2 regions of the Bradyrhizobium sp. BRP20 genome follow, and region 2 is predicted to be linked to the other one. Evidence: predicted binding sites of a transcription regulator. Region 2 holds the regulator's gene; the other holds the start of a gene.

Region 1 (14,644 bases), on a different contig from region 2:
CGCAGAGCTCGGCCAGATCGCCGGCGTCGGCATGCTGGTGGCGTTCATCTCGTCGATCACCGTGCTGCCGGCGCTGCTCAAGCTTTTGAACCCGCCCGGCGAGCCGGAGCCTGTCGGGTACGCCTTCCTGGCGCCGCTCGATCACTTCCTGGAAAAGCATCGGGTGCTGATCGTCGGCGGCACGCTGCTGCTCGCGCTCGGCGGCCTGCCGCTGCTCTACTTCATGAAGTTCGACTTCAACCCGATGAACCTGCGCAATCCGCACGCCGAGTCGATCGCCACCTTCCTCGATCTGCGCAAGGACCCCAATACTGGTGCCAATGCCATCAACGTGATGACCACGTCCGAGGAGCAGGCAAGGCAGGTCGAGGCGAAGCTGGAGAAGGTGCCCGAGGTGCTCAGGGTGATGTCGCTCGACAGCTTCGTGCCGCAGGACCAGCCGCCGAAGCTGAAGCTCATCGCGCAGGGCGCCAAGGTGCTGAATCCGGCGCTCAACCCCGATCAGATCGACGCGGCGCCGACGGACCAGGAGAATGTCGAATCGCTGAAATCGTCGGTCGACAATCTGCGCCGGACCGCGGGCGACGCGAAGGGCCCGGGCGCTGTTGCCTCGCGCCGTCTTGCCGACGCGCTCGAGAAGCTCGCCAACGGCGACGAGGCCACGCGCAACAAGGCGCAGGACGTGTTCGTCGCGCCATTGAAGATCGTGTTCGACCAGCTCAGGAACGCGATGCAGGCAGGTCCCGTCACCCTGAGCTCGCTGCCGCCCGATCTCGTCAGCGCCTGGAAGAGCAAGGACGGCATCATCCGCGTCGAGGCGCTGCCCAAGGGCGATCCCAACGACAACGATACGCTGCGCAAATTCGCGGCGGCGGTTCTCCAGGCCGAGCCGACTGCGATCGGCGGTCCGGTCTCGATCCTGAAATCCGGTGACACCGTTGTGAAGGCGTTCATCCACGCCGGCATCTATGCGCTGCTGGTGATCGGGCTGCTGCTGTGGATCACGCTGCGCCGCTTCGTCGACGTGCTGATGACGCTGGTGCCGCTGCTGGTTGCCGGCGCGGTGACGCTCGAGATCTGCGTGTTGATCGGCCTGCCGCTCAACTTCGCCAACATCGTCGCGCTTCCGCTGCTGCTCGGCGTCGGCGTCGCCTTCAAGATCTATTATGTCGTGGCCTGGCGCTCGGGCAGGACGAACCTGCTCCAGACCAGCCTGACGCGCGCGATCTTTTTCAGCGCGCTGACGACCGCGACCGCGTTCGGCAGCCTGTGGCTGTCGAGCCATCCCGGCACGTCCAGCATGGGCAAGCTGCTGGCACTGTCGCTGGTGACGACGCTCGCCGCCGTGCTGCTGTTCCAGCCGGCCCTAATGGGCAAACCCCGCAATCTCAGCGAGTAGGCAGATGTCGCCGACCGGGTCGGCGGCGCCCTTCTGACCGGGCTTGGCTGCGCCGGCGGCCTTGGGAGCTGCGGGCGCAGGCGTGGTGGTGCCGCTCCCGGCTTGGGCTGCTTGGGCCCCTTGCCCCGCTTGCCCCCCTTGGGGCTTCGGCGCAGTGCCGCTGGATTTCGCTGCGCCCTTGGCCATTGCGTTGGCAGGGCTCGAAGGGATCGGCGGGCCGACCCGGGTCCAGGTTTCGCCGCCGCAGAGGAAGCCCATGACGCAGCCCTTGATCTCGAGCTGGTCGGGACCGGCCGGCGTGATGGTCGCGCTGTAGAGCTGGCCGTCCTTGGCGTTGTAGACCTGTCCTTCCCACTGATCGACGCCGGGCTTCTTCTTCATGTCGATCAGGGTTGCCATGCCGAGCGTCGGCCTGTTCTTTTTCGAGGCGTCCGGATTGTTCTCGTCGCGTCCGCCGGGCTGTTTTTCCCAGGAAACCGCGCCCCACATGCTGCCATAGCATTGGGCGACGCGAATGTTGGCAACGCCGTCGGCGACCCGCCAGTCGCCGGTCGGATCCGCGGCGAGCGCGGGCGTCAGGCCGGCGTAACCGCCAGCCAGTATTAGTCCGGTGTAAAGGGCCAAACGCATGTGTGTTCCTTGGCAGTGCAACATGGTCTAAAGCTGTGCTTGCGAAGATGGTCCGAAAAAGGGCAAAAGGCCGCACAGACCGTTTTCAGTAACGGTCCGTTTTCAGTTGACGAGACGGCCCTCAACCGAAGTATGTAGCGGATGCACAGCCCAAATCCAGACATGTCTCAGCTATTCGCGGACCGTCAGGCCCAGCGCAGCACCCTGCATAACCGGTATCTGAACGAGCAGTTCGTCCGGGTTCTCAAGACCATCGGCTACGATGTCGGCTTTCAGAAGGGGCATGGGCAGTATCTCTACGACCGTGAGGGCGCGCGCTATCTCGACCTGTTGTCCGGCTTCGGCGTGTTTGCGATCGGGCGCAATCATCCGGTCATGCGCGAGGCGCTCAAGAGCGTGCTCGATGCCGACCTGCCCAACCTCGTCCAATTCGACGTCTCGACGCTCGCAGGTGTGCTGGCTGAGCGCCTCCTGAAATACGTTCCCTATCTCGACAAGGCGTTCTTCGCCAATTCCGGCGCCGAATGCGTCGAGGCCGCGATCAAGTTCGCGCGCGGCGCGACGGGGCGTCCCGGCATCGTCTATTGCGCGCACGGCTATCACGGACTGACCTACGGCGCGCTGTCGCTGACCGGCGATGCCAATTTCCGCACCGGCTTCGAGCCGCTGCTGCCGGGCTGCACCGCGATCCCGTTCAACGACCTGGCGGCGCTGGAAAAGGCGCTGGCCTCGCGCGAGGTCGCAGCCTTCGTGGTCGAGCCGATCCAAGGCAAGGGCGTCAACATGCCCACCGACGAGTTCCTGCCCGGCGCGGCCGCGCTCTGCAAGAAATACGGCACGCTGTTCGTCGCCGACGAGATCCAGACCGGCATGGGCCGCACCGGCCGCTTCCTCGCGGTCGAGCACTGGAACGTCGAGCCCGACATGGTGCTGCTATCGAAGTCGCTGTCGGGCGGCCACGTGCCGGTCGGCGCCGTGCTGACGCGCAAGAGCATCTTCGACAAGATCTTCAACCAGATGGACCGCGCGGTGGTGCACGGCTCCACCTTCTCCAAGAACGACCTCGCGATGGCCGCGGGCATAGCCACGCTCGACGTCATGGAATCGGAGAAGCTGATCGATGCGGCCGCCAAGCGCGGCGCCGAGCTGCGCCTCGCGCTGACGCGCATGGTGCCAGGCTACGAGCTGCTCAAGGAAGTCCGCGGCAAGGGCTTGATGATCGGTATCGAATTCGGCCCCCCGAAGTCGCTGCGCCTGCGGGCCTCCTGGAACGTGCTGGAGACCGCCAACAAGGGCTTGTTCTGCCAGCTCATCACCGTGCCGCTGTTCAAGGATCACAAGATCCTCACGCAAGTCGCCGGCCACGGCAGCCACACCATCAAGCTCTTGCCGCCGCTCACGATCACCGAGGAAGACTGCGCCTGGATCGAGCGCGCCTTCGACGACGTCATCGCCGGCAGCCACAAGGTCCCCGGTGCGATCTGGTCGCTCGGCAAGACGCTGGTGGACAACGCGGTGCGCAGGTCGGCTTAGAGACGTTCGCTCAGGCCGCCTCGGTCCGCGGCCGAACCTTATTTGGCAAACTCGCGCACGGCTTCCACCACGTGCTCCGGCACTTCCTGCGCGACGCAGTGGCCGGCATTCTCGAAAACCCGTGTGGTCACACCCGGGATCAGCGACACAGCGCGTCGCGCCATCTCCTTGTAGATTGGACCCGACTTCGCCGCTGTCGTGACGCGCACCGGGCAGTCGATCTCGCTGAGCATCGCGAACGGATTGCCGCGGGCATCCCCAATGTAGACCTGCTCCATCGCCTCGTAGATGGGAAGCAAGATCGCGGCTTCGATTTTGGGCGTGCAGCAGAGCCGGACGCGGCCGTCATCCAGGGGCGCGAAGCCGTGGCGCACATACGTCCGTAGTGAGGTTTCGGTCCAATCCGCAAACGCCGGTGCTGCGCGGTAACGTTCGAACACTGCGTCGGGACTGTCGAACTCGGCGCGTCGGCGTAGCGTGCCCTGCACGCGGGCGAGCGATTCTTCGCTCAATCCTCCGGAGCGCGCCGCGCGCGGGTCCATGACGGTCGGCTCCATCACGAACAGGCGTGCGAAGCGACCGGGCAGGAGTTTCGCCGCGAGAAGGAGATCGGTCGCACCCGCGCTGTGGCCGATCCCGTAGATGTCGCGGAGATCGAGCGTATCGACCACCCGGCAGATGTCGTCGGCGTAATCAAGGAAGTGATAGGCGCCGGGTTTGTGGCTTGCGCCATGACCGCGTCGGTCGAGGGCATAGACGGTGTAGGTCGATGCGAGCTCGCGCGCGACCTCGTGCCAGACGTCGGCGACGAAGCCGGTGCCGTGTACGAGCAGGGCAGGCGGCTTGCCGCTGTCGCCCCATTGCAGCATGGCGATCTCTGCGTCGGCGGGACCGATTGAGAAACGGTGCGGATCGATCATGAGCGATGGGATGCTACTTCGCATCCTCCAGAATCATCGTGGCGCCCTTCTCAGCGATCATCGCGGTCGGCGTGTTGGTGTTGCCCGAGGTGATCGTCGGCATGATCGAGGCATCGACGATGCGCAGGCCGTCGAGGCCGTAGAATCGCAACCGCTCGTCCACCACCGCCATTGGATCGTTCGCCGTGCCCATCTTCGCGGTGCCGACGGGATGGAAGATGGTGGTGCCGATGTCGCCGGCGGCTTTTGCGAGGGAGGCATCGTCGTCGCCGACGGAGGGGCCGGGCAGATATTCGCTGGGGCGATATTTGGCCAGCGCTTTCTGCTGCATCAGGCGCCGCGTGGTGCGAATGGCGTCGGCGGCGACCTGGCGGTCGTCGTCGGTCGACAGGTAATTTGGCGCGATGATCGGCTTCTCGTCAGGCGTTGTCGCGCGCAACCGCACAGTGCCGCGCGAGGTCGGTTGCAGATTGCACGCGCTCACCGTGATCGCAGGGAAACGGTGCAGGGGATCGCCGAACTTGTCGAGCGAGAGCGGCTGCACGTGGAATTGGATGTTGGCGCGGGCGCGCGTCGCATCGGAGCGCGTGAAGATGCCGAGCTGCGACGGCGCCATGGTGAGCGGGCCGCGGCGGCGGACAGCGTAGTCGAGCCCCATCAGGCCGCGGCGCAACAGATTGTAATAGGTCTCGTTCAGCGTGCGCACGCCCTCGACCTTGTAGATCGCGCGCTGCTGCAGGTGATCCTGCAGATTGCGCCCGACGCCGGGCTTGTCCATGACGATGTCGATGCCGAGCGGCGACAGCCAGTCGGCCGGTCCAATGCCGGAGCGATGCAGCACCTGCACCGAGCCGATCGAGCCTGCCGAGAGCACCACCTCGCGCTTTGCGCGCGCCTCGATGATCTCGCCGTTCTGGATGAAGCGCACGCCGACGGCGCGGCCCTGCTCGATGATGAGGCGGTCGACCAGCACGTGCTTCTCGAGCCGCAGATTGGGGCGCCTCAAGGCCGGCTTGAGGAAGCCGCGCGCCGAGGACCAGCGCCGGCCGCGCTTCTGGTTGACGTGGAAATAGCTGGTGCCTTCGTTGTCGCCGGTGTTGAAATCCGGGATGCGCTTGATGCCCATCTCCTCGGCGGCGTCACCGACCGCGTCGAGAATGGCCCATGACAGCCGCGGTGCCTCGATGCGCCAGCCACCGCCGGCGCCGTGATGCTCGCTGGCGCCGAGGAAGTGGTCCTCGAGGCGCTTGAACAACGGCAGCACGTCGTCATAGCCCCAGCCGGTCAGGCCAAGCTGGCGCCAATGATCGTAGTCGGCAGCCTGTCCGCGCATCGAGATCATGGCGTTGATTGCCGAGCAGCCGCCGATCACCTTGCCGCGCGGATAGGCCAGCGAGCGGCCGTTCAGGCCGGGCTCGGCCTCGGTCTTGAACATCCAGTCCGAACGCGGATTGCCGATGGCGAAGAGATAGCCGACCGGGATATGGAACCAGATCCAGTTGTCGTCGCCGCCGGCTTCAAGGATGAGAACGCGGTTGCCTGGGACAGCCGACAGCCGGTTGGCGACGATGCAGCCCGCGGTGCCGGCTCCGACGACAATGTAGTCAAACTCACCTTCAAGCCGCCTCGGCATTCTGCTTCCACCCGGATGGTCTCTTTGCTTTCCGTTAATAGGCAGACGCAGCCGACCTGGACAAGCCCGGCCATGCCGGGTGAACAGGGCTAGACCCCGATTGCCGGCGGGTTGGGTGGACCGACGCTTGCATGGTAGACAGACCTGCATTTCCAACAGCTCGAGACCTTCCATGCCCATCGTGAACCGCGTCGCCGACCTTCAACCCGATATCCAGGCCTGGCGGCGGGACATCCATCAGCACCCCGAGCTGCTGTATGATGTCCACCGCACCGCAGCATTCGTTGCGGACCGGTTGCGGGAGTTCGGCTGCGACGAAGTCGTGACCGGTCTCGGCCAGACCGGCGTCGTCGGCGTGATCAAGGGCAACAAGCCCACCGGCGAGGGGCTCAAGGTGATCGGCATGCGTGCCGACATGGACGCGCTGCCGGTCGAGGAGCAGACTAATCTGCCTTACGCCTCCAAGATTCCCGGCAAGATGCACGCCTGCGGCCATGACGGCCACACCGCGATGCTGCTCGGGGCGGCCCGCTATCTCGCCGAGACGCGCAATTTCGCCGGCGATGCCGTGGTGATCTTCCAGCCCGCCGAGGAGGGTGGCGCCGGCGGCGCGGCCATGGTCAAGGACGGCCTGATGGAGCGGTTCGGCATCGAGCAGGTCTACGGCATGCACAACGGCCCGGGCATCCCGGTCGGCTCGTTCGCGATCAGGCCGGGCCCGATCATGGCGGCGACCGACGAAGTCGACATCATGATCGAGGGTGTCGGCGGCCACGCCGCGCGTCCGCACAAATGCGTCGATTCCGTGCTGGTCGGCGCGCAGGTGATCACGGCCCTGCAGTCGATCGTCTCGCGTAGCGTCGATCCCCTGGAATCGGCGGTCGTATCGATTTGCGAATTCCACGCCGGCAACGCCCGCAACGTCATTCCGCAGACTGCGACCCTGAGAGGCACCATCCGCACGCTGTCGCCGGAGGTGCGCAAGCTGGTCGAGAAGCGCGTGCATGAAGTCGTGGCGGGCATGGCGCAGATCACCGGCGCCAAGATCGACCTGCACTACAAGCGCAATTATCCGGTCGTGAACAATCATGCGGCGGAGACCGAAGTGGCACGGCGCATCGCCACGCAGGTCGCGGGCGAGGCCCATGTCCACGAGATGGCGCCGCTGATGGGCGGCGAGGATTTCGCCTACATGCTGGAAGCGCGGCCCGGCGCCTTCATCTTCTGCGGCAACGGCGACAGCGCCGGCCTGCATCATCCCGCCTACAATTTCAACGACGAGGCGATCGTCTACGGCACGTCCTATTGGGTGAAGCTGGTCGAGGAGCAGCTCGCGGCGTCGTAGGACCGGGTCCGAAGCACAGATGAAGGGCCCGTGCATTCCACGGGTCCTTGTCTATTTGAGAAATCGGATCGTCGACAACGGCGTGAAGCCATTTCCCACTGTATTCACGCAGCCCGTGCGGCCTTCTTCTGCAGGCCGGCGGCGATCTTCAGATCTTCGACGAAGCGCCGATATTCCAGAACCTTGGCTTCGGGATCAGGCAGTCGCAGCAAATAGGACGGGTGCACGGTCACCAGCGCCTTGCGGCCTTCGGGAAGCTCGATCAGCCGGCCGCGGTTCTTGCCGATGGGGGTGATCTTGCCGAACACGCTCTGCGCGGCAGTGGCGCCCATTGCCACGATGAGATCGGGCTGGATTGTCGAAACTTCCCGCTCATACCATTGCCGGCACGCCCGGATCTCAGGTGTGTTCGGCTTCTGGTGCAGGCGGATCTTTCCGCGCGGCACGAATTTGAAGTGCTTCACCGCGTTGGTGACATAGACCTTCTTGCGGTCGACGCCGGCCTCCTCCAGTGCGCGATCGAGCATTTGCCCGGCCGGGCCGACGAAGGGATGGCCGGCGAGGTCTTCCTTGTCGCCGGGCTGCTCGCCGACCAGCATGATGTTGGCATTCTTCGGCCCTTCGCCGAACACGGTCTGTGTCGCGTCCTTGTAGAGATGGCAGGCGCGGCAATGCGCGGCCTCCTCGCGGAGCGTTTCGAGATCGTCGGCAGCTGACTTGCGTTTCATCGGAGCCTCCGGCCGCTTCTGAGGCTTGTGCGGATCGGTTGCGGCATTGGCGATCATGGCGCCGGTCATGCGCTCGGCGTCCTCGATCAAGGGCTTAATGATCGAAGCCTCGGGCAGGTTCCTCCAATATTTCTTCGGCATCTCGGCCTGCATCGCCTTCACCTTGAGCCGGGCCGGATTGAAGATGCTGGCATAGTAGCGCCGCCAGGTTTCCTCCAGCCGGTCTTCGCCCGGCGCCTCGCTCTTGCTGACGCCCGGCGTGAACGAGAGCGCATGGCCGTCCCAATGCGCGCAGAGGTCCGGCGTCAGGATCGACCAGGGCATGTCGGCAAAGCGCTTGGCGAAGAACGGCGCGGCGAGCTCGACGACGTGATGCTCCGGCTCGAACCAGGCGACGTAGTGCGCCTGGCGTTCCCGGCCGATCTCGCGGAAGCGCACGAAGGCATGCATCTTGTGCTCGTCGCGATAGACCGCTTTCGCCATGGCCGTGACAAGCGCGACATCGGGGTCGGTCGCGACCTCAATGAGATCGTGATTGTCCTTCAGCCGGAACAGCAGGCGATATAGGATCGCAAAGCGCTCGCCGTCGCGATGCAGGATCGCCGCCTTGGCAAGCTCGACGAATTTTGCCGAGACGGTGAACGTGCCGTCGTTCACCTCGAGGATTGGAGACGGCGAGGACGGTGCGAACAGCTCGGCTTCGTGGCCCTGCACGGTCCAGGTGACCGCGCCGGGCGGCACGTGATGGAGCACGAGGCTGCGCGCGGCTTTGCGCCAGCCGTCGAAATCGGTTTCGGTGTCGAGCATGATGTACTGCATCAGAAGCCAAATCCCAGTTGCGTTGCTTTCGGCTTGAACCGTTCGATCAACCCGGCGGCATCGAGACGATGCGGTGAGGGACGGTGATCGCTGAGGACGATGAACGGCAGCGCCTTGTTGCGGGGCACATGCAGCCGCGCGAGATCGGCGAGGCGGATCGTGGTGGTGCGCCGCGTCGCGAGGATGCGTTCGACCGTCCTGGTGCCGAAGCCCGGAACGCGCAGCAGCTCCTCGCGGCTGGCGCGGTTGACGTCGAGCGGGAAGCGGTCGCGGTGGCGCAGCGCCCAGGCCAGCTTGGGATCGATGTCGAGCGGCAGCATCGCGCTGTCGTCGACGATCTCGCCGACATCGAAGCCGTAGAACCGCATCAGCCAGTCGGCCTGGTAGAGCCGGTGCTCGCGCAGCAGCGGCGGCGCGCGCAGGGGTAGCGCGCGGCTGGCATCGGGGATCGGGCTGAAGGCGGAGTAATAGACGCGCCGCAGCCGGTAGGCGCCGTAGAGATTGGCGCTGGTGTGGAGAATGGTGTGATCGGAGGCGCTATCTGCGCCGACGATCATCTGCGTGCTTTGTCCGGCGGGCGCGAAGCGCTGCGGTTTGGCCTTCGTCTTGGCGCTGCGGCTCTCCTCGGCCTCGTCCAGCTTCAGCCGCAGCCGGCCCATGGTGCGGCGGATCGCGCGCACGTCCTTCTCCGGCGCGAATTGCTGCAGGCTCGTCTCCTCAGGCATCTCGATGTTGATCGAAAGGCGGTCGGCATATTTGCCGGCCTCGGCGATCAGCGCGTCGTCGGCCTCGGGAATGGTCTTCAGATGGATGTAGCCGCGGAAATGATGCTCCTCGCGCAGTTTTCGCGCGACGCTCACCACTTGCTCCATCGTGTAATCAGGGCTGCGGATGATGCCGGAGGAGAGAAACAGGCCCTCGATGTAATTGCGCCGGTAGAAGTCGAGCGTGAGCCTGACCAATTCGTCGATGGTGAAGCGGGCGCGTGGGACATTCGAGGAGGCGCGGTTGACGCAATAAAGGCAATCGTAATTGCAGGCGTTGGTCAGCAGCACCTTGAGCAGGGAGATGCAGCGTCCGTCCGGCGCGTAGGAATGGCAGATGCCCATGCCCGGCGCGGTCGAGCCCATGCCCTTGCCGTCGCTGGAATCCCGCTTCTCGGTACCGCTGGAGGCGCAGGATGCGTCGTATTTGGCGGCATCCGCCAGAATCTCCAGCTTGCGTTGTACGTCCATGTTTGAATCTCTTTGATTCCGCTCATGAATCTTTGGATGCGCCAATTCGATTGACTCTGCCGGCGCCGTTAGCTTTATATTAGAACATATCATGAACAAATGAGCCAGCCGCTGGTTCTCTTTTTGAGAGCCATCGGCAATCACCTCTGAGGAGCGGCGAGCATGAGCGGCGCACGTATGAGCGCGCTTGCGATCCTGCGCGGCCAGATCGAGCGCATCGAGACGGCGGAAGTCGTGCATCCGCGCGATCGCATCGTACTCGGCCATGGCGCGGCCGACGCCGCGCTGAAGGGCGGGCTCGCGCGCGCGGCGATCCACGAGGTGTTTTGCGAGGGGCGACAGGGCGCGGCCGCGACGGGGTTTGTCATGGGCCTTGCGGGACGCGTGAGCGCACGCCGGCCGCTATTGTGGGTGCGGCAGGATTTTTCGGAGCTCGAAACCGGCGCGCTGTCGATGAGCGGGCTATCCGAGCTCGGCCTCGATCCGCGCTGTGTGGTGATGGTGCGCGCCGCCGATGTCGAGAGCGCGCTGCGCACCTCGGCCGACGCGCTCGCCTGCGATGCGCTCGGCGCCGTCGTGCTCGAGCTCTGGGGCGAGACCAGGCAGTTCGATCTGGTGGCAAGCCGCAAGCTGACGCTGGCCGCGCAAGGCTCGGGCGTGACCGGCCTCTTGCTGCGGATGGCCGCGCAGCCGCTGCCCTCGACCGCGGAGACACGATGGATGCTGCGTGCGGCGCCTTCGCCGCCGGGCTCGGTATGGAGTGCCTGGGGCGCGCCGGTGTTCGATGCCGAACTCTTGCGCAATCGTCATGGCCCCTGCGGCCGGTGGATCATGGAATGGAATTGTGATGAGTGCCAGTTCAGTGAACCGTCGACGTATCCTCAGCCTGTGGCTGCCGCGCCTGCCCATCGACAGGATCCAGCGGTTCTTCAGCAGCGCCGGGCTGGGTAAAACCAACCATGAGCCGAGCATTGTCGTCATCAAGGACAACAATGCGCTGGTGATCCATGCGCTGGACGAGGCCGCCGAGCGCCTCGGCCTGTATATCGGCCAACCGCTGGCCAATGCGAGGGCGATGTGCCCGGACTTGCGTGTGTTCGACGCCGATACCGTGGCCGATGCGAAGACGCTCAGCGATATCGCCGATTGGTGTGACCGCTTCACGCCGTTGGTGGCGCTCGATCCGCCGCACGGGCTGTTCCTGGACATCACCGGCTGTGCGCATTTGTTCGGCGGCGAGGCCGCGCTGTTGCGGACATTGGTCCGGGCGCTCGACCGGCAAGGCTTTGCCGTCAGCGCGGCGATCGCGGGCACCTCGGTCTGCGCCCGCACGCTGACGCGGCAGGTATCCGGCACCATTGTGGCCGATGGCGGCGAGGCGGAGGCGATCAGGTCGTTTCCAGTCTCCGCGCTCGGTGCGGGTGAAGCCATCACCACCGGCCTGCGCCGTGCCGGGCTGAAGACCATCGGCGACGTCGCCTCGCGCAGCGCCTCCGAGATCACGGCGCGGTTCGGCGCGCGCTTCTCCACGCTGCTCGCCCATGCGCTGGGGCAGGGTGATGCGCCGATCAGCCCGCGCAAACCGCTGCCCGATTACATCGTCGAGAAGCGCTTTGCCGAGCCGATCGCAACCGACACTATGATCGCGATGACGCTGTCGCGGCTCGCCGACACGTTGATCGCGTCCATGGAGAAGCAGGGCAAAGGCGCGCGGCGGCTTGAAGCGGCGTTCTTCCGCACCGATGGTGTGGTGCGTACGATTACGGTCGAGACCGGGCGTCCGGTGACGCGAAGCGCCGTGGTCGACCGCTTGTTCCGCGAGCGGCTCGATGCCCTCGCCGATCCCCTCGATCCCGGTTTCGGCTTCGACATGGTGCGGTTGTCGGCGAGCCGCACCGAGATCGTGGTGCAGGAGCAGCGCGATCTCGATGCCCATGTCCACGACAATGACGAACTCGCGGCGCTGATCGACCGCATCGCCGCGCGGATCGGCGGCAGGCGTGTCGTCGTGCACCTGCCGCAGGATACCCACATCCCCGAAAGCGCGGTGCTGGCCGCATCGGCGCAGCATCATCTTGCTGCTGCCATGCAGGCCGAATGGCCGGCGCGCGTCGCGAGCGAGCCGCCGCTGCGTCCCTTGCGGCTGTTCGACAAGCCGGAGCCGATCAAGGTGCCGTTCGCGACCGTGCCAGACGGTCCGCCGCATCAATTCACCTGGCGGCGCGCGCTGCATGCGGTGGTGCGGGTAGAGGGGCCCGAGCGCATCGCGATGGAATGGTGGCGGCAGGACGGCAAGCAGCTGACGCGGGATTATTTCCGCATCGAGGATGCCGAGGGCCTGCGCTTCTGGATCTTTCGCGACGGTCTCTATGAAGGCGAGGTGTTCGACGGTGACGGCAAGCCTGCGTCTCCCGGCTGGTATGTGCACGGTCTCTTCGCATGAATACGCTTAGCTATGCCGAGATCGGCATCACCACCAATTTCTCCTTCCTGCGCGGCGGCTCGGATCCGCGCGCCTATGTGCATCAGGCGAGCAAGCTCGGGATTCCCGCGATCGGCATTGCCGACCACAACACGCTTGCCGGCGTGGTGCGCGCCTATCAGGAGCTCGACAATGACGAGGTGCTGCACAAGCCGAAACTGTTGATCGGCGCTCGCATCGTCTTCATCGACGGCACGCCCGACATCCTGGTCTATCCACGCGATCGCGCGGCCTATGGCCGGCTGTGCCAGCTCCTGACAAGGGGCAAGCGTGGCGATGACATCACGCGGATCGAAAAGGGCGAGTGTCATCTCAGGCTTGACGATCTCCTGGAATTCTCGGAAGGCCAGCTCCTGGTGTTGACGCTGCCGCATCGTTTCGAGCTGGCGCGGGCGCTGGATGTCCTCGCAAAGCTGAAGGCGAGCCGTGCCGAGGGCGTGTGGCTGGCGGCGAGCCTGCTCTATCGCGGCGACGACAAGCGTCGCCTCTTGCGGCTCGATGATCTCGCCGCAAAGGCCAAGGTGCCGCTGCTCGCGACCAACGAGGTGCTGTATCACGATCCCGGCCGCCGTCCGCTCCAGGACGTGCTGACCTGCATTCGGGAAAAGACCACGATCGAGGCGATTGGGCGGAAGTTAGAGGCCAATGCCGAGCGCTTCCTGAAGACGCCGCGCGAAATGGCGCGGCTGTTCCGCGATTTTCCCGAGGCGATTGCGCAGACCATGCGCTTTGCGGACGCAATCGAGTTCTCGCTCGATCAGCTCAAGTATCAATATCCCGACGAGCCGGTACCGCCGGGCAAGACCGCGCAAGGGCATCTGGAGGATCTGACCTGGGCGGGCGTCGACAAATATTTCGGCGGCAAGATCGGCGACAAGCTGCGCGCCACCTTGAACAAGGAGCTCGCGCTGATCGCCGAGCTGAAATACGCGCATTACTTCCTCACCGTGCATGACATCGTCCACTACGCGCGCAGCCAGAACATTTTGTGCCAAGGGCGCGGCTCGGCGGCGAATTCGGCCGTGTGCTACGTGCTCGGCATCACCTCGGTCGATCCGACCAAGGTGGACCTCTTGTTCGAGCGCTTCATCTCCAAGGAGCGGCTGGAGCCGCCCGATATCGACGTCGATTTCGAGCATTCGCGCCGTGAGGAGGTGATGCAATATGTCTATCGCCGCTACGGCCGCCACCGCGCCGCGATCATCGCCACCGTCATCCACTACCGCCCGCGCAGCGCCATCCGCGACGTCGGCAAGGCGCTCGGCCTGACCGAGGACGTCACTGCCGCGCTCGCCGACACCGTTTGGGGCAGCTGGGGCAAGGGCCTCAACGACATGCAGGTCCGGCAGGCCGGGCTCGATCCGAACAATCCCATGATCAACCTCGCGGTCGAGCTTGCGACCGAGTTGATCGAATTCCCGCGCCATTTGTCCCAGCATGTCGGCGGCTATGTGCTGACCCAGGACCGGCTCGACACCTATGTGCCGATCGGCAATGCCGCGATGGACGACCGCACCTTCATCGAATGGGACAAAGATGACGTCGATGCACTGAGCATGATGAAGGTCGACGTGCTGGCGCTGGGCATGCTGACCTGCATCAGGAAATGTTTCGATCTGATCGACCAGCACAAGGGCGAGCGTTTTATGCTGGCGAGCGTCCCGCAGGACGACCCCAGGGTTTACGACATGCTGTGCCGCGGGGAATCGCTCGGCGTGTTCCAGGTCGAGAGCCGCGCCCAGATGAACATGCTGCCGCGGCTGAAGCCGCGCACCTTCTACGATCTCGTCATCGAGGTCGCGATCGTGCGCCCCGGGCCGATCCAGGGCGACATGGTGCATCCTTATTTGCGGCGGCGGAACGGGCTGGAAAAGGTGAGCTATCCGTCTCCGTCGCCGGAGCATGGCGACAAGGACGAAC
Region 2 (14,644 bases):
GTGGCGGCATTGCTCAACGCGCGCCCTCGACGGCCTCGGCGAGGCGGGTGGCTGCCTGCTCCGGCTTGATCGTCTTGTTCTTCACGTACTCCGTGATTACGTCGATCATCGCCGCGGTCATTCCGTTTTCCTGCGCCATGTTGTGCGCCATGCTGAGGACGGCCTGATTGCTGGCGATGGCCTCCTTCAAGGCCTTCGAGGTTGTTCGTTGCCCCTCCGACCAGCCTTCGCCTGATAGATCGACGTCAGTGCGCACGGGGATGGAGCCGGTGATCTGCGAGTACATGGTCTGGATCGCCGGATCCATGACGAGCTGAGCCATCAGGGTCTGGCCGGCTTGCAGGTCCGCCTCCTTGCGCTGCCAGAAGATGAAGGCGTCGGCATTCAACAGGAAGACCGGCTTGCCGTTGTCGCTCGGGCCTGGCGCAATCATGAAGTCCTCGAGCTTGAATCCGGCATTGCGCAACACGCCCTGCGCCCATCCGCCCATGATCATCATGCCCATGTCGCCGTCGATGAAGCGCTTCAGGTTGGTCGAGAAATGCTGGGCGCCGACGTTGGGGTCCATCCAGTCGGCGATCTTGCGCACCTGGGCGAACGCGGCCTTGATCTCCGGACCCTCGAGGGCCTTCTTCTCGAGATTCATGATGGCCGCGCGATAGGCGAGCGGACTGATGCCCGCGAGAGCCGCCTCGAATTTCTGTCCGTCGTCCGGGCGGGTGCCGCCATTGGCGATGGGAGAAGCGACTCCGCCCGCCTTCATCTTTTCGGCGAGGTCGTTGAAGTCGGCCCAGGTGACGGGGACCTTGTCCGCCTTCGCCTTGTCCATCGCGCGCTTGGACAGGAAGAGCATGTTGGTGCTGTAGATCTGTAGCGGCAGCGCAATCCATTTGCCGCCGGGCTTGTGCAGCTTTGCAAGGTCCGGAGCGACAACCTTCTCGTAGCCGGCGGCCGCGACGAGGGCATCGAGATTTACGGTGGGCGCAATCTTCGACCAGGCCGCAATCTCGGGCCCCTTGAGCTGCGAGCAAGCCGGCGGATCGCCGGCCATGATCTGCGCGCGCAGCTTGTTCATCATCTCGGTGGTGAAGCCGGGGACGGGCGAGTGCTGCCAAACGCCGCCCTTCTCCTCGAATTTCTTGCCGAGCGCCGTAATGGCCGCCCCGTCGCTGCCCGCCGACCATTGCGAGATCGCGGTCAGTCGCGGCTTGGCCGCGCCTTGCGCGCGGGCAAGGTGCGGAAATGCGAGCGCGGCAGCGGAGCCAGCGAGCAGACGACGCCTTGTTGTTGTGATCGGCATGGCAGTTCCTCCCGGTGTGAAATCTTTCGCGCTTTATAGGCCGTTTGGGCTCAGCGCATGTCAGGCCGCCTCCGTCGATGCCGCGGGCATGCCGCCACGGCTGGCGAGACAAAAGGCGGCGAAGGCGAGCGCAGCCTGCGGATCGTTGCCGGTCGACGGCGGCACGAAGGCGAGGGAGACCTGCGCCAGTTTGCGTCCGCCCAGCAGGCAGGCGTCGATGCCATCGACCAGTGCTTGCCGATCCTCTTCAGCGAGAAGCGACGGCCAGCCGCTGATTGCAACGCCGCCGCACGGCTTGACGTTCAGCGTATTGCCGATCGCAAGGCCGAGCCGGAACAGCCGACGGCGCAAATCCTGCCGCACGCGCGATGAGATCGGGACCGTGTTGACCCATTCGTTGCCGAGCTGGAGCAGCTCGGTCTCGGAAACGCCGAGAAGCGCAGCCAGCGCGGGAATCGACGTATAGGCCTCGACGCAGCCGTGATGTCCGCAGCGGCAGCGCGGTCCGTCAGGCCCGAACACCATGTGGCCGAGCTCGATCGGCTGCAGAGCATCGGTCTCGGCCGGATCATCCATCCAGGCGCCGGCGACGCCGTGGCTGACGAGCACGAACAGATGCGTGTCGTTGAACGGGTAGTTTTCCGTGCGGCAGCGGTTAAAGGTGGCATGCGCGACGACCGAATTGGTGAATTCGAGCGGCACGCCGGCGAACATCTCGCCGAACATGTCGCTGATGCGAGCGACGTCGCAGGGAATGATCGGATTGGCCGATATGCTGAGACGGCCGAGGCCGGGAATCGAGACGCCGATCTGCGAGAGGGTGATCCGGCGGCGCCGCGTCCAGTCGCGCAACAACGTCATCGCTTCGCGAAATGCCCGGCCGACGGTCTCGACGTCAGGCGTCTTCGGGAGCGGCACACGCTCGGTGTAGTGCAGCTCACCCGACAGGCCGCCGACCCCGACGCTGAGCCGCTGCGTCGTCAGCTCGAAGGCTGCCAGCGCCACCGCGTGGTCCAGCGACACGAGACCGGTCGGGCCGCCGACGTAAGGGGCAGGGCGCCGCACCTCCTCGATCAGGCCTTCGGCCTTCAGGTCAAGCAGGATGCGCGACAGGCTCGCTTCCGACAGACGCACGGCCTTGGCCAGTGGCGGACGAAACGAGCCGCCCGACTGAAGCAGATGAGTCAAAATGGCAGCGCGCGTCTGCCGCCGACTTCTCGGCTGCTCCGGCATTTCCATCCCTGTCGTCATTCTTACTTAGAGTAAGAATGCGCGCGGAGCATTTCGGCTGTCAAGGCGCTTGCCGCCGTGAGCATGGACTTGTTGTTGTGCGCGGCAGCACGAGGAAAGTGCGGGCGCAAAACAAAACGGCGCCATCTTGCGATGGCGCCGCTGCGAAAGCGTGATGGCCTGACGTTAGCGCTTGTCGATCGGCACGTAATCGCGCTTGGCGACGCCGGTGTAGAGCTGGCGCGGGCGGCCGATCTTCTGCTGGGGATCCTCGATCATCTCGCTCCACTGGCTGATCCAGCCGACGGTGCGGGCGACCGCGAACAGCACGGTGAACATCGAGACCGGGAAGCCCATCGCCTTCAGCGTGATGCCCGAATAGAAGTCCACGTTCGGGTAGAGCTTGCGGTCGATGAAGTACTGGTCGCTGAGCGCGATCTTCTCGAGCTCCATCGCCACCTTCAGCATCGGATCGTCGCCATGGCCGGTCTCCTTGAGCACGGCATGACACATCTTCTGCATGATCTTGGCGCGCGGATCGTAGTTCTTGTAGACCCGGTGGCCGAAGCCCATCAGGCGGACTTCGGAATTCTTGTCCTTCACCTTGGCGATGAACTCGGGGATCTTGTCGACCGTGCCGATCTGATAGAGCATGTTCAGCGCGGCTTCGTTGGCGCCGCCATGGGCCGGGCCCCAGAGGCAGGCGATGCCGGCCGCGATGCAGGCGAACGGGTTGGCGCCCGAGGAGCCGGCGATGCGCACCGTCGAGGTCGAGGCGTTCTGCTCGTGGTCGGCGTGCAGGATGAAGATCTTCTCCAGCGCGTCGGCGAGCACCGGGCTGACCTTGTAGTCTTCGCAAGGCACCGCGAAGCACATGTTCAGGAAGTTCTCGGCAAAGCCGAGCGAGTTCTTCGGATAAACGAAGGGCTGGCCGACGGTGTATTTGTAGGCCATCGCAGCCAGCGTCGGGATCTTCGCGATCATGCGCATGGAGGCGATCATGCGCTGCTTCGGATCGTTGATGTCGGTGCTATCGTGATAGAACGCGGCGAGGGCGCCGACGGCGGCAACCATGATCGCCATCGGATGGGCATCGCGGCGGAAGCCCTGGAAGAAGCGGGCCATCTGCTCGTGCACCATCGTGTGATGGGTCACGCGGTAGTCGAAATCCTTCTTCTGCGCGGCGGTCGGCAGGTTGCCGTAGAGCAGGAGGTAGCAGGTCTCCAGGAAGTCGCCATGCTCGGCGAGCTGCTCGATCGGGTAGCCGCGGTATTCCAGCACGCCCGCGTCGCCGTCGATATAGGTGATCTTGGACTGGCAGCTCGCGGTCGAGGTAAAGCCCGGATCGTAGGTGAACAGGCCGGACTGGCCGTAGAGCTTGCCGATATCGATGACGTCAGGCCCGACGCTGCCGCTGAGGATCGGAAGATCGAAATTCTTGTTTCCGACCGTCAGCGTCGCGGTCTTTGGGCTTTCTTTTGCGTCCATCAGAGGTCCCCGATGTGTGGTGAGACGGGCCGGAGCCGGAGACCCCCAGGGCGACCATGGGGGCAGGCCGGATGTTCCAGAATGTGGGGGAGATGGGTATATTATTGCTATGTGCGCTGCAAGATCGCCGCACGCATGGTCGACTTACGTCGTAGACTGATCCCTAAGCCGGCCGAGGCTTTCCTGGCGTCCAAGCACCTCCAAAACCTCAAATATACCAGGGGACGTCGTCCGTCCGGTGAGCGCCGCCCTAAGCGGCTGGGCGACCGCGCCGAGCTTGAGACTATTTTCCTCGGCAAAGGCGCGCAGCGCCGCTTCCGTGGTGGCGCCGCTCCACGTCTCGACTTTCTCCAGCGCGGAATGAAGCTGGCCGATCAGCTTGCGGTTCTCGGGCGTCAACAGCGCCTGCGCCTTGGGATCCGGCGCCAGCGGCCGGTCGGCGAAGATGAAATGGGCGCCGTCGATCAGCTCGATCAATGTCTTGGCGCGCTCCTTGAGCGCCGGCATGGCCTTGAGCAGCTGCGCGCGCGTGGTGTCGTTTAACTTGGCCTTGATCTCGTCGCGGCTCGGCACGACGTGGTCGAGCACGTCCTCGAACATCTTCACGAGCGATTGATCGTCGGCGTGGCGGATGTAGTGCCCGTTGAGGTTTTCCAGCTTGGCGAAATCGAAGCGGGCGGCGGCGCGGCCGACGCTGCCGAGATCGAACGCGTCGATCATCTCCTCGGTCGAGAAGATCTCCTGGTCGCCGTGGCTCCAGCCGAGCCGGACCAGGTAGTTGCGCAGCGCAGCCGGCAGGTACCCCATCGCGCGGTAGGCATCGACGCCGAGCGCGCCGTGCCGCTTGGAGAGTTTCGAGCCGTCCGGGCCGTGGATCAGCGGAATATGGGACATGCTGGGCAGCTCCCAGCCCATCGCATCGTAGATCTGCTTCTGGCGCGCGGCGTTGATCAGGTGGTCGTCGCCGCGGATCACATGGGTGACGCCCATGTCGTGGTCGTCGACCACCACGGCGAGCATGTAGGTCGGGTTGCCGTCTCCGCGCAGCAGGACGAGATCGTCGAGGTTCTCGTTCTGCCAGACCACGCGGCCCTGGACCTGGTCCTCGATCACGGTCTCGCCGGTCTGCGGCGCGCGCAGGCGGATGGTGGGCTTGACGTCGCTCGGAGCCGTCGCCGCGTCGCGGTCGCGCCACATGCCGTCATAGAGGCGGGTGCGCCCCTCGCTGCGCGCCTTCTCGCGCATGGCGGCGAGCTCTTCGGCGGTGGCGTAGCAGCGGTAGGCCTTGCCATCGGCGAGCAGCTGCTCGGCAACCTCGCGGTGCCGGGCGGCGCGGGCGAACTGGTAGATGACCTCGCCGTCCCAGCCGAGCTCGAGCCACTTCAGCCCGTCGAGGATGGCGCCGATCGCCGCCTCCGTGGAGCGTTCCCGATCGGTATCCTCGATCCGCAGCAGCATCTTGCCGCCGTGCTTCTTGGCATAGAGCCAGTTGAACAGCGCCGTGCGGGCGCCCCCGATATGGAGGAAGCCGGTCGGCGAGGGAGCGAAGCGCGTGACGACGGAATCGGACATTCTTGGCAGGGCCTATGCATTGGAGGCGGTGGTGTATAGCAGGAACGGGACATAACTAAAGGGCGACGGCGGACCCGGCAGGCCTTGCTTAAGCTCTTGTAAGCTCTTGGCGCGGCCACGCGAATTTGGCAGAAGGACCGCTGATTTCCCTACAGGATTTTCGTAATGACAGAACCGGTGGCAGCTGAGGTTGGGCGCGATTTCATTCGTGACATCATCCAGGCCGACCTCGATCAGGGCAAATACAAGGAGATCGTGACCCGGTTCCCGCCGGAGCCGAACGGCTACTTGCATATCGGCCACGCCAAGTCGATCGCACTCAACTTCGGCGTCGCCCAGGAGTTTCCGGGCCGCTGCCACCTGCGCTTCGACGACACCAACCCGGTCAAGGAAGAGCAGGAATATATCGATTCAATCCAGGCCGACGTGCGCTGGCTCGGCTTTGACTGGGGCAAGAACCTGTTCTTCGCCTCGGACTATTTCGACCGCCTGTACGAATGGGCGGAGCAGCTGATCCGCGACGGCCTCGCTTATGTCGACGACCAGACCCAGGAGGAGATCCGCCTCTCGCGCGGCACGTTGACCGAGCCCGGCAAGAATTCGCCGTTCCGCGAACGCTCCGTGGAGGAGAACCTCGACCTGTTCCGCCGCATGAAGGCGGGCGAATTCCCCAACGGCGCGCGCGTGCTGCGGGCCAAGATCGACATGGCCGCGGGCAACATCAATCTGCGCGACCCAGTGCTGTACCGCATCCTGCATGCGCACCATCCGCGCACCGGCAACGCATGGTGCATCTACCCGAGCTACGACTATGCCCACGGCCAGTCGGATGCCATCGAAGGCATCACGCATTCGATCTGCACGCTGGAGTTCGAGGACCACCGACCGCTCTACGACTGGTTCATCGAGAAGCTGCCGGTGCCCTCACAGCCGCATCAGTACGAATTCGCGCGGCTGAATCTCACCTATACGCTGCTGTCCAAGCGCGTGCTGACCCAGCTCGTCCGCGACGGCCATGTCGCGGGCTGGGACGATCCGCGCATGCCGACCATGGCGGGCATGCGTCGCCGCGGCGTGCCGCCGGCTGCACTTCGCGAGTTCGTCAAGCGCATCGGCGTCGCCAAAGCCAACAGCGTGGTCGATGTCGGCATGCTGGAGTTCTGCATCCGCGAGGAGCTGAACCGCACGGCGCAGCGGCGCATGGCGGTCTTGAAGCCGCTCAAGGTGGTGATCGAGAATTATCCGGAAGGGCAGACCGAGGAGCTCGAGGCGATCAATCATCCCGACGATCCCTCGGCCGGCACGCGGAAGATCACGTTCGGCCGTGAGCTCTATATCGAGCAGGACGACTTCATGGAGAACCCGCCGAAGAAGTTCTTCCGCCTGTCGCCTGGCAACGAGGTGCGGCTGCGCTATGCCTATTTCGTCAAGTGTACCGGCGTGATCAAGAACGACAAGGGTGAGGTGGTGGAGCTGCGCTGCACCTATGATCCCGCGACCAAGGGCGGCAACGCGCCCGACGGCCGCAAGGTCAAGGCGACCATGCACTGGCTGCCGGCGGCGGCCTCCAAGCCGGCGGAGATCCGCATCTACAACCAGCTGTTCGCCAATCCGAGCCCGGATGCCTCGAACTTCGCGACCGATCTCAACCCGAACTCGCTGGAGATCCTCGCCGATGCGCGGGTCGAGGCGTCCGTTGCGGAGAGCAATTCGACCGAGCCGATGCAGTTCGAGCGCCAGGGCTATTTCGTGCGTGACAAGGACTCGACGCCCGGCAAGCCGGTGTTCTCGCGCACGATCGGTCTGCGCGACACGTTCGCGAAGGAAGTCGCCAAGGGTTGAGAAGGGCTGAGCAGGACATGAGCAGCGAGGCCGACGCCATCGTTTCCGCCATCATCGCGAAATGGTGCGCCGGCTTCGCGACGCTCGATGCGGCCGCGCTGTCCTCGCTCTATGCGAAGGACGCATTCTTCTTCGGCTCCAACCCGAAGCTCTATCGCGGCCGGGACGGCGTCGCCGAATACTTCAACGGCCTGCCGCGCTGGCGCAGGCCAAGCGCCGCGTTCTCCGATGTGCACGCCGCGCAGGCCGGCCCTGATCTGATCAACATGGCCGCGACCATCACGTTCGATCTCGCGGGCGAGCGGGATGATCTCGTCGTCAAGATGAGCTGGGTCATCATCCGCGAGGACGGCGAGTGGAAGATCGTCAATCACCACGCCTCCTCGCAGGCGCCGCTGATCTAGCAACGGGCGCCAGCCCGGAGAAAAGTAGGGCGCTCTTCGCCTGTTCCCGATCCGTACCGCTATTCGTGCAGCCGCACGGTCCGGTAGCCTCCGCAGCCGTCGCGTATCGTAAGGTGCAGGGGAATGGCGGAGCCGGGCCGGCCAGGACGGTCCCAGGGAGTTGCCGGGACGTGGCCGGTCGGCCGCGCGGCCGGCGGTTTTGCGCCGGTGGGCTTTGGCATCTGGCCGGCGATCATCGAGACGCTGCGCCAATGGGCTCGGGGCGAGGCCGGGCCTGGCCGGCTGTTGCCGTGGGTGCCGGTCGCCTTCGGCGGCGGCATTGCGCTTTATTTCGCCGCCGATCATGAGCCGGTGCTGTGGGTGGTTGCCGCCACAGCCATCGCGCTAATGCTCGGCGCGGTGCTGCTCCGGCGGAGCCGGCTGTTTGCGCCCGCCATCATGCTCGCGGCGGTCGCGGCTGGTTTTGCCGTGGCGACCTGGAAGACCGCGCGTATCGCGCACACCGTTTTGGCAAAACCGCTCTATTCGGTGTCGCTGTCGGGCTTCGTGGAAGCGCGCGACATCCGCGAGCGCACCGACCGTTTCGTGCTGCGCGTCAGCGCGATGGAGGCGCAGCGCAGCGACGTCAAGCTCGAGCGCGTCCGCCTCTCGGTGCGCAAGGGCACGGCGCCTGAGGTTGGCAGCTTCGTGCAGCTGAAGGCGCGGCTGCTCCCGCCGATCTCGCCGGTGCGCCCCGGCAGCTATGATTTCTCGCGCGACATGTTCTTCCAGGGCATCGGCGCCTCCGGCTTCGTGATGGGCGCGATCACGGCGTCCACACCGCCGGATGGCGGCGGCCTGCGGCTGCGCTATGCCGCCTTCATGCAGGGCCTGCGCGACGCGATCGACGCGCGCATCCGCGCAACGCTCGAAGGCGACAACCGCGCGATTGCGACGGCGCTGCTCACGGGGCGGCGCGATGCGATCACCGCGCCCGTGAACGATGCCATGTTCGTCTCGGGACTCGGCCATGTGCTGTCGATCTCCGGCTATCACATGGCGGTCGTCGCCGGCGTCGTCTTCTTCGCGGTGCGCGCGCTGCTGGCCTTGATCCCGGGGCTGGCGGCCGGCTCTGCCATCAAGAAATGGTCGGCCGCCGCGGCGCTGGTCGCGGCCGCGTTCTACCTGTTGCTGTCGGGCGCGGAGGTTGCGACGCAAAGATCGTTCTTCATGACGGCGGTGGTGCTGATCGCAGTGATGGTCGACCGCCGCGCCATCACCTTCCGCACGCTGGCGGTTGCCGCGCTGATCGTGCTTGCGGTCGCGCCGGAGGCGTTGGTGCATCCAAGTTTCCAGATGTCGTTTGCGGCAACGCTCGGGCTGGTGGCGCTGGTGCAGATCGGCATGCCGAACCTGCTCGCCTCGCCCGATCATTCCGCGACGGCGCGGATCGCGTTGTGGGGCGGCCGCGAGATCGCGATGCTGTTCCTGGCCTCGCTGATCGCGGGGCTCGCGACCACGCCATACGCCGCCTTCCACTTCCATCGCGTGACCCCATACGGCGTGCTCGCCAATCTCGGCGCCATGCCGGTGGTCTCGGCGCTGGTGATGCCGGCCGGGCTGTTGGGGCTGCTCGCGGCGCCCTTCGGGCTCGACGGCGTGTTCTGGTGGTTGATGGGGATCGGCATCGAGTGGATGGTCCTGGTCGCGCGCTGGGTGGCGGCTCTGCCGGGCGCCGTCGGCCGCATTCCCGCCTTCGGGATCGCGCCGCTGATCGCAGCGAGCCTCGGGCTCATCGTGATGGGCCTGTTGCGCACGCCCTTGCGCTGGTCCGGCGCCCTGGTGCTGCTGGCAGCGATCCTCTGGGGACTGTCGGTGCGGCAGCCCGATATCCTGATTGCCGGGGATGGCGCGAGCGTCGCGGTCCGGGGCGGGGATGGGCGCTTGCAGGTGATCCGCGCCAGCAAGGACAGCTTCCTGCTGAAGGAGTGGTTGGCTGCCGATGCCGATCCGCGCGATGCCGGCAACGCCTCGTTGGCGAGCGGGGTGTCGTGTGACGAGTCCGGCTGCGTGGCGCCGCTCGCGGACGGACGACTGATCGCGTTGGCGACGCGTATCGACGCGCTGGCCGATGATTGCAGCCGCGCCGCGCTGGTGGTGACGGCGCGGCCTGCGCCACCCGATTGCGCGGCGATGGTGGTCGATCGGGCGCGTCTTGCCAGTCAGGGCGCACTGGCTCTGACGAGACGCGGCGAGGGCTTTTCGGTGCAGGCGGTGAGGACGAGGGGAGCAAGCCGTCCCTGGCTGCCGGCCGGCGCCGGCGAGGGAGATTTCGACGGCAGCCTCGTGCCGAAGGCGGCCGTGCCCCGCAACCGGGACGCAACGCCATCGGAGGCCGACTTGCAGGCCGACGATTGACGCGGATCACAAATACCAGGCCAGCACGGCGTCAAGCCTTCCGTTGCCGATAACCGGCAGGGCCACCATTCGGCTCAGCCCGGCTGCGCAGGCTTCGGAGCCGGCGATCGAGCCGTCAGAGGTGAGATCGTCGTTGAGCGCGGGCATGCCGGCGGCCCAGGCGCCGCCGATGCTGCCTTCGCCCCTGGCGATGGACTGCGCCGCATAGCGTGCGGCGAGGTCGGTCTGCGCGCTGCAATCGCCGGCGCGAAAGACCAGCGCCGAACGGTCCTCGTTCGGGACCCAGATCTCGAAGCGTCGTGCAATCGGCGTTGCCTGCGCGGAGAGGAATGTCAGAACCCAGGTCTGGTCGGTACCGGTTCGGTAGGGCACGCCGACGCCGAGATTGATCCCGACCTTGGCGGCGTCCTCCCAGCGCAGGAAGCTCTTGGCGTCGTGCAAGTCCTTGATGATCAGCGGCAGGCCCGCCTTCCAGGTGCGTCCGGGCAGGCCGAAGCCGCGCGGAAATCTGGTGTGGCGGGAGTTGAATTCGAACATGTCCGCGGTGCCGTAATAGCCATCGACGAGCCCCATCTCATGCGAGAGATCAGGATCGTTGTGCCAGAGTTCGATCGCGCCGACATGCGCCTCGTCGTCGCCGCAGAACAGCACCAGCACGGCTTGCAGGAATTCGCCCGCGAACACCGGCACCGCCACGCCGCAGGTGAGGCTGGCCGCAGCGGCCTGATCGGTCCGCTTGAAATAGGAGTTGGCGAATTTCGTGAGGATGACGGGGTGGCCACAGGCCCAGGCCTTGCCTGGAAGTCCCTCGTCATATCCGAAGTGCAGCTCTTCGCTGACGGCTTTGAACGCGGACAGCCCATCGTCGTAGAGGCCGCCGCCGAATTCCAGCCGCATGCGCGTCCGGTCGGGTACCCAGAGTTCAACGACGCGAATGAAGGTCTTCATCGAGCGTGTCCGCCGCCTCAAACCACGACAGCATCGGTCATTTGGCTGCGGAGCGGACGTTCAAAATGCGGGCAGCACGGCCCAAACTTCGTGCGACGACGAGGCGCGGCGGTGGGCTCGCCGATCGAATGTCCTGAAACACAAACTTGCCGGGCTCGCCGGCCTCGGCCGGCGACGGCAATTTCAATCCCGGGCTCGGCCTGTCGGCCGAAGGGCGTCAGCCGATCGGCAGGCGCGTGATCGTGGGCCGCGTGTCGGCGACGATCTGCGGCTTGTGCTCGCGCTCGGGGGCTGCCTGCGTCACCGGCAATTGCAGCACGGTCGCGCGCTGGCCTTCGACGAGCTGCGTCACCAGCACGTATTTGCCGTCGGGGAATTCGATCGCGTCATGATGGCGATCGGGAATGTGCGGGTCGATCTTGCCGAACTTGCCGACGCGAGAGTTCACGGTGCGCGTCCAGATCCAGCGGTTGTCGTAGCGGACATTGTCGGCGAAAGCGAGCTCCGTCCCCGGCAGCAGACAGACCGCGACGGAGGGATCGGCTTCGGAAGCGAAACCGCGCGTCGAGGTGCCGCGGAAGGTTGTCGTGACGATCGTCTCGCCGACTTCGGCGGGGCGCGTCGCGACGGCATGCAGGCTGTAGTCACACATCGGGTGCTCCTCATGCTGGGATAGCGACCCGCGTCTCTTTCGAGGCGCAGGCCTCTATCAGAGTGGAAGCATACAACGCTCTGCTCGGTTATGGGCAAATCTGCGGCTCGCGTCCGCAGCGCGCGATCACATTATCTTTCCCGGATTCGATAGGAACAAACCTCGCGTCCTTGCATTCGGCCGGAGCTATCAGCACTGCCGGCACAACTCTACCGGTGAAGCAGAGCGAGATTGCTGCGCGCCTGCGCGGGCGAATGTCGCGCGGGAAGATGGACCGGACAGCCGGCGCAGAACCAGAGAAACCGTCCAGCCGGAGCGGACAAGTATCCGCTCCGATCCTGGATGCCGATGCCGATCGAAACGCGCGCGGCGCTTGATGTTTCCCGTATCAGTACTTCCGGTAAAGCCCGATCAGCTTGCCCTGGATCTTCACGCGGTTCGGCGGAAGAATGCGGACCTCGTAGGCGGCATTGGCGGGCTCGAGCGCGATCGAGGCGCCGCGGCGGCGGAAGCGCTTGAGCGTGGCCTCCTCGTCGTCGATCAATGCCACCACGATGTCGCCGGTATTTGCGGTCTCGTTGCGCTGGATCAGCGCCATGTCGCCGTCGAGGATGCCGGCCTCGACCATCGAATCGCCGCGCACTTCGAGCGCGTAGTGCTCGCCCGAGCCGAGCATGTCCGGCGGCACGCTGATGGTATGGCTGCGGGTCTGCAGCGCCTCGATCGGCGTGCCGGCGGCGATGCGGCCCATCACGGGCACCGCGACGGGGCGCTCGCCCTCGTCCGCGGGCGGGCTGGAGCTCGCGCGCACCTTGCCGAGATTGCCCTCGATCACGCTCGGGGTGAAGCCACGGCGATTGCCGGCGGCGGCCTGGAGCTCGGGCAGTTTGATCACCTCGATGGCACGGGCACGGTTGGGCAGGCGGCGAATGAAGCCGCGCTCCTCGAGCGCAGTGATCAGGCGATGGATGCCTGACTTCGAGCGCAGGTCGAGCGCATCCTTCATCTCGTCGAAGGACGGCGGCACGCCGCTTTCCTTCAGACGTTCGCTGATGAACCGCAGAAGCTCGTATTGTTTGCGCGTCAACATCTCGACCAAAGTCCCCCGGTTGATGTCGTTCGATTCCGACACGATGAAGTCGGCACTAAGCCGCTACATCCTCGAAACAAATCATGAACGGACACTATATGTTCGATATGTGTTCCGCAACTGCTTAATTTATGGTGAACGCGGCCAAGCTCGCGGAATGCGTGTGGCTGGGCGGCTCAGACGGGCAGCCGGAGCACCTCGCAAGGCGTGCCGGCCTCGGCCTTCGGCGCGAACGGTGCGCGCACCAGAAGTACCTGTGCCGCAGCGAGATTCGCAAGAAGGGAGGAGTCCTGATGGCTGACCGGAAGGGCGACGCGCGTGCCGTCGTCGCGCTCCTCCAGCCGCGCACGCAGATAGTCCTCGCGCTGGTCGTTGGCGGCGAGATCGCGGCCCAGCACGGCGCGCTCGCGCCGATGATGAATCGCTGAACGGCCCGACAGGGCGCGAATCAAGGGGACCATGAACAGGAAGGCGCACACGTAGGACGACACGGGATTGCCGGGCAGGCCAATCACGCGCATCGCGCCTATCCGACCGTGCATCATCGGCTTGCCCGGCCGGATCGCGATCTTCCAGAACGCCATCGCGATGCCTTCGCCCTTGAGCGCCTGCTGGACCAGGTCGTGGTCGCCGACCGAGGCACCGCCGGTCGTGATCAGGATGTCGGCGCCGCTCTCGCGCGCGCGGCGGATGCCGGCGGACGTCGCCTCCAGTGTATCGGCGGCAATTCCGAGGTCGATGGTCTCGGCGCCCTCGCTGCGGGCGAGCGCATGCAGGGCATAGCCGTTGGAATAGACGATCTGGCCGCGACCAGGCGTGGTGCCCGGCATCACGAGCTCGTCGCCGGTGGCGAGAACGGCAACCCTCGGGCGGCGGATGATGGCGAGATGCGGATGATTCATTCCGGCGGCAAGGGCGAGATCGCGCTCGGTGAGGCGGATTCCCTTGCGCAGCAGCACGTCGCCTTCGCGGAAGTCGACGCCTGCAGGGCGGATGTGCCGGCCGAAAATGGCGGCTTCCTTGATCGTCACATGTTTGCCGTCGGCAGCTGTGTCCTCCTGGATCACGACGGCATCGGCGCCGTCGGGAACGACGCCGCCGGTGAAGATCCGCACGGCTTCGCCGGGGCCGACGCTTCCCGCGAGCGGCCGGCCCGCCGCGACCTCGCCGACGACGGTCAACCTCGAATCGTTTGCCGCGTCGGCCGTGCGCACGGCATAGCCGTCCATCGCCGACATCGCCTCCGGCGGCTGCGTGCGCCGCGCCGCGACATCGCGGGCTAGCACACGATGGTAGGCCTCGTCGAGGCAAACCATCTGTTCAGCCAGCGGCTCGACGCCGGCCAACACCGCGGCAAGCGCGTCAGAAACCGGCATCAGGGCCACGGGCGAACTCCGCAACAAATCAGGACTGGGTCGGCAAGTTCTAGCCGAGCGGAGGAGCTGAAGCAAAAGGCCTCCCTTGCCAGCCAGGAACCACACTTCCTTTTGGTCTCGACCCGGCTTATCTTCTGCCAATGACAGAACTGCTCGAAAAGGCGCTGAAGGCCGTGCGGCGGCTTCCTGCGGATAGCCAGGACGAGATTGCACGCGCCATGTTGGCGTTGAGCGACGCCGGAGAGGAGGCTGAGGAAGTCGATCCCGGTCATCTTGCGGCGGTCCTCGAGGGGCTCACGCAGGCGAACCTCCGGCAATTTGCGTCTGACGCCGAGATCGAAGCCG

What was found. Region 2 encodes LexA, which represses DNA repair genes until DNA is damaged. Its sites were predicted from a motif close to TGTTCNNNNTGTGTTCNG; they were not measured.
Region 1: I6F33_RS31720 (putative DNA modification/repair radical SAM protein) is a predicted target of LexA. The motif match lies at 10,323-10,340, and genes of this name have one in related genera.

The regions. Positions count from the first base shown of each region.
Region 1 covers NZ_JADYVY010000019.1:81,756-96,399, forward strand. Annotated here, with positions in the region: gene I6F33_RS31685 (MMPL family transporter) at 1-1,399, shown strand, start outside; gene I6F33_RS31690 (DUF2147 domain-containing protein) at 1,367-2,029, opposite strand; gene hpnO (aminobacteriohopanetriol synthase HpnO) at 2,171-3,562, shown strand; gene I6F33_RS31700 (alpha/beta fold hydrolase) at 3,601-4,482, opposite strand; gene I6F33_RS31705 (GMC family oxidoreductase) at 4,496-6,115, opposite strand; gene I6F33_RS31710 (M20 aminoacylase family protein) at 6,288-7,460, shown strand; gene I6F33_RS31715 (UdgX family uracil-DNA binding protein) at 7,565-9,007, opposite strand; gene I6F33_RS31720 (putative DNA modification/repair radical SAM protein) at 9,007-10,242, opposite strand; gene I6F33_RS31725 (ImuA family protein) at 10,405-11,193, shown strand; gene I6F33_RS31730 (DNA polymerase Y family protein) at 11,090-12,685, shown strand; gene I6F33_RS31735 (error-prone DNA polymerase) at 12,682-14,644, shown strand, end outside.
Region 2 covers NZ_JADYVY010000006.1:197,295-211,938, forward strand. Annotated here, with positions in the region: gene I6F33_RS16640 (carbohydrate ABC transporter permease) at 1-17, opposite strand, end outside; gene I6F33_RS16645 (ABC transporter substrate-binding protein) at 14-1,300, opposite strand; gene I6F33_RS16650 (ROK family transcriptional regulator) at 1,361-2,539, opposite strand; gene gltA (citrate synthase) at 2,717-4,018, opposite strand; gene gltX (glutamate--tRNA ligase) at 4,163-5,590, opposite strand; gene I6F33_RS16665 (glutamine--tRNA ligase/YqeY domain fusion protein) at 5,756-7,432, shown strand; gene I6F33_RS16670 (SgcJ/EcaC family oxidoreductase) at 7,450-7,836, shown strand; gene I6F33_RS16675 (ComEC/Rec2 family competence protein) at 7,960-10,233, shown strand; gene I6F33_RS16680 (GAF domain-containing protein) at 10,240-11,181, opposite strand; gene I6F33_RS16685 (hypothetical protein) at 11,399-11,833, opposite strand; gene lexA (transcriptional repressor LexA) at 12,222-12,923, opposite strand; gene glp (gephyrin-like molybdotransferase Glp) at 13,100-14,308, opposite strand; gene I6F33_RS16700 (hypothetical protein) at 14,440-14,644, shown strand, end outside.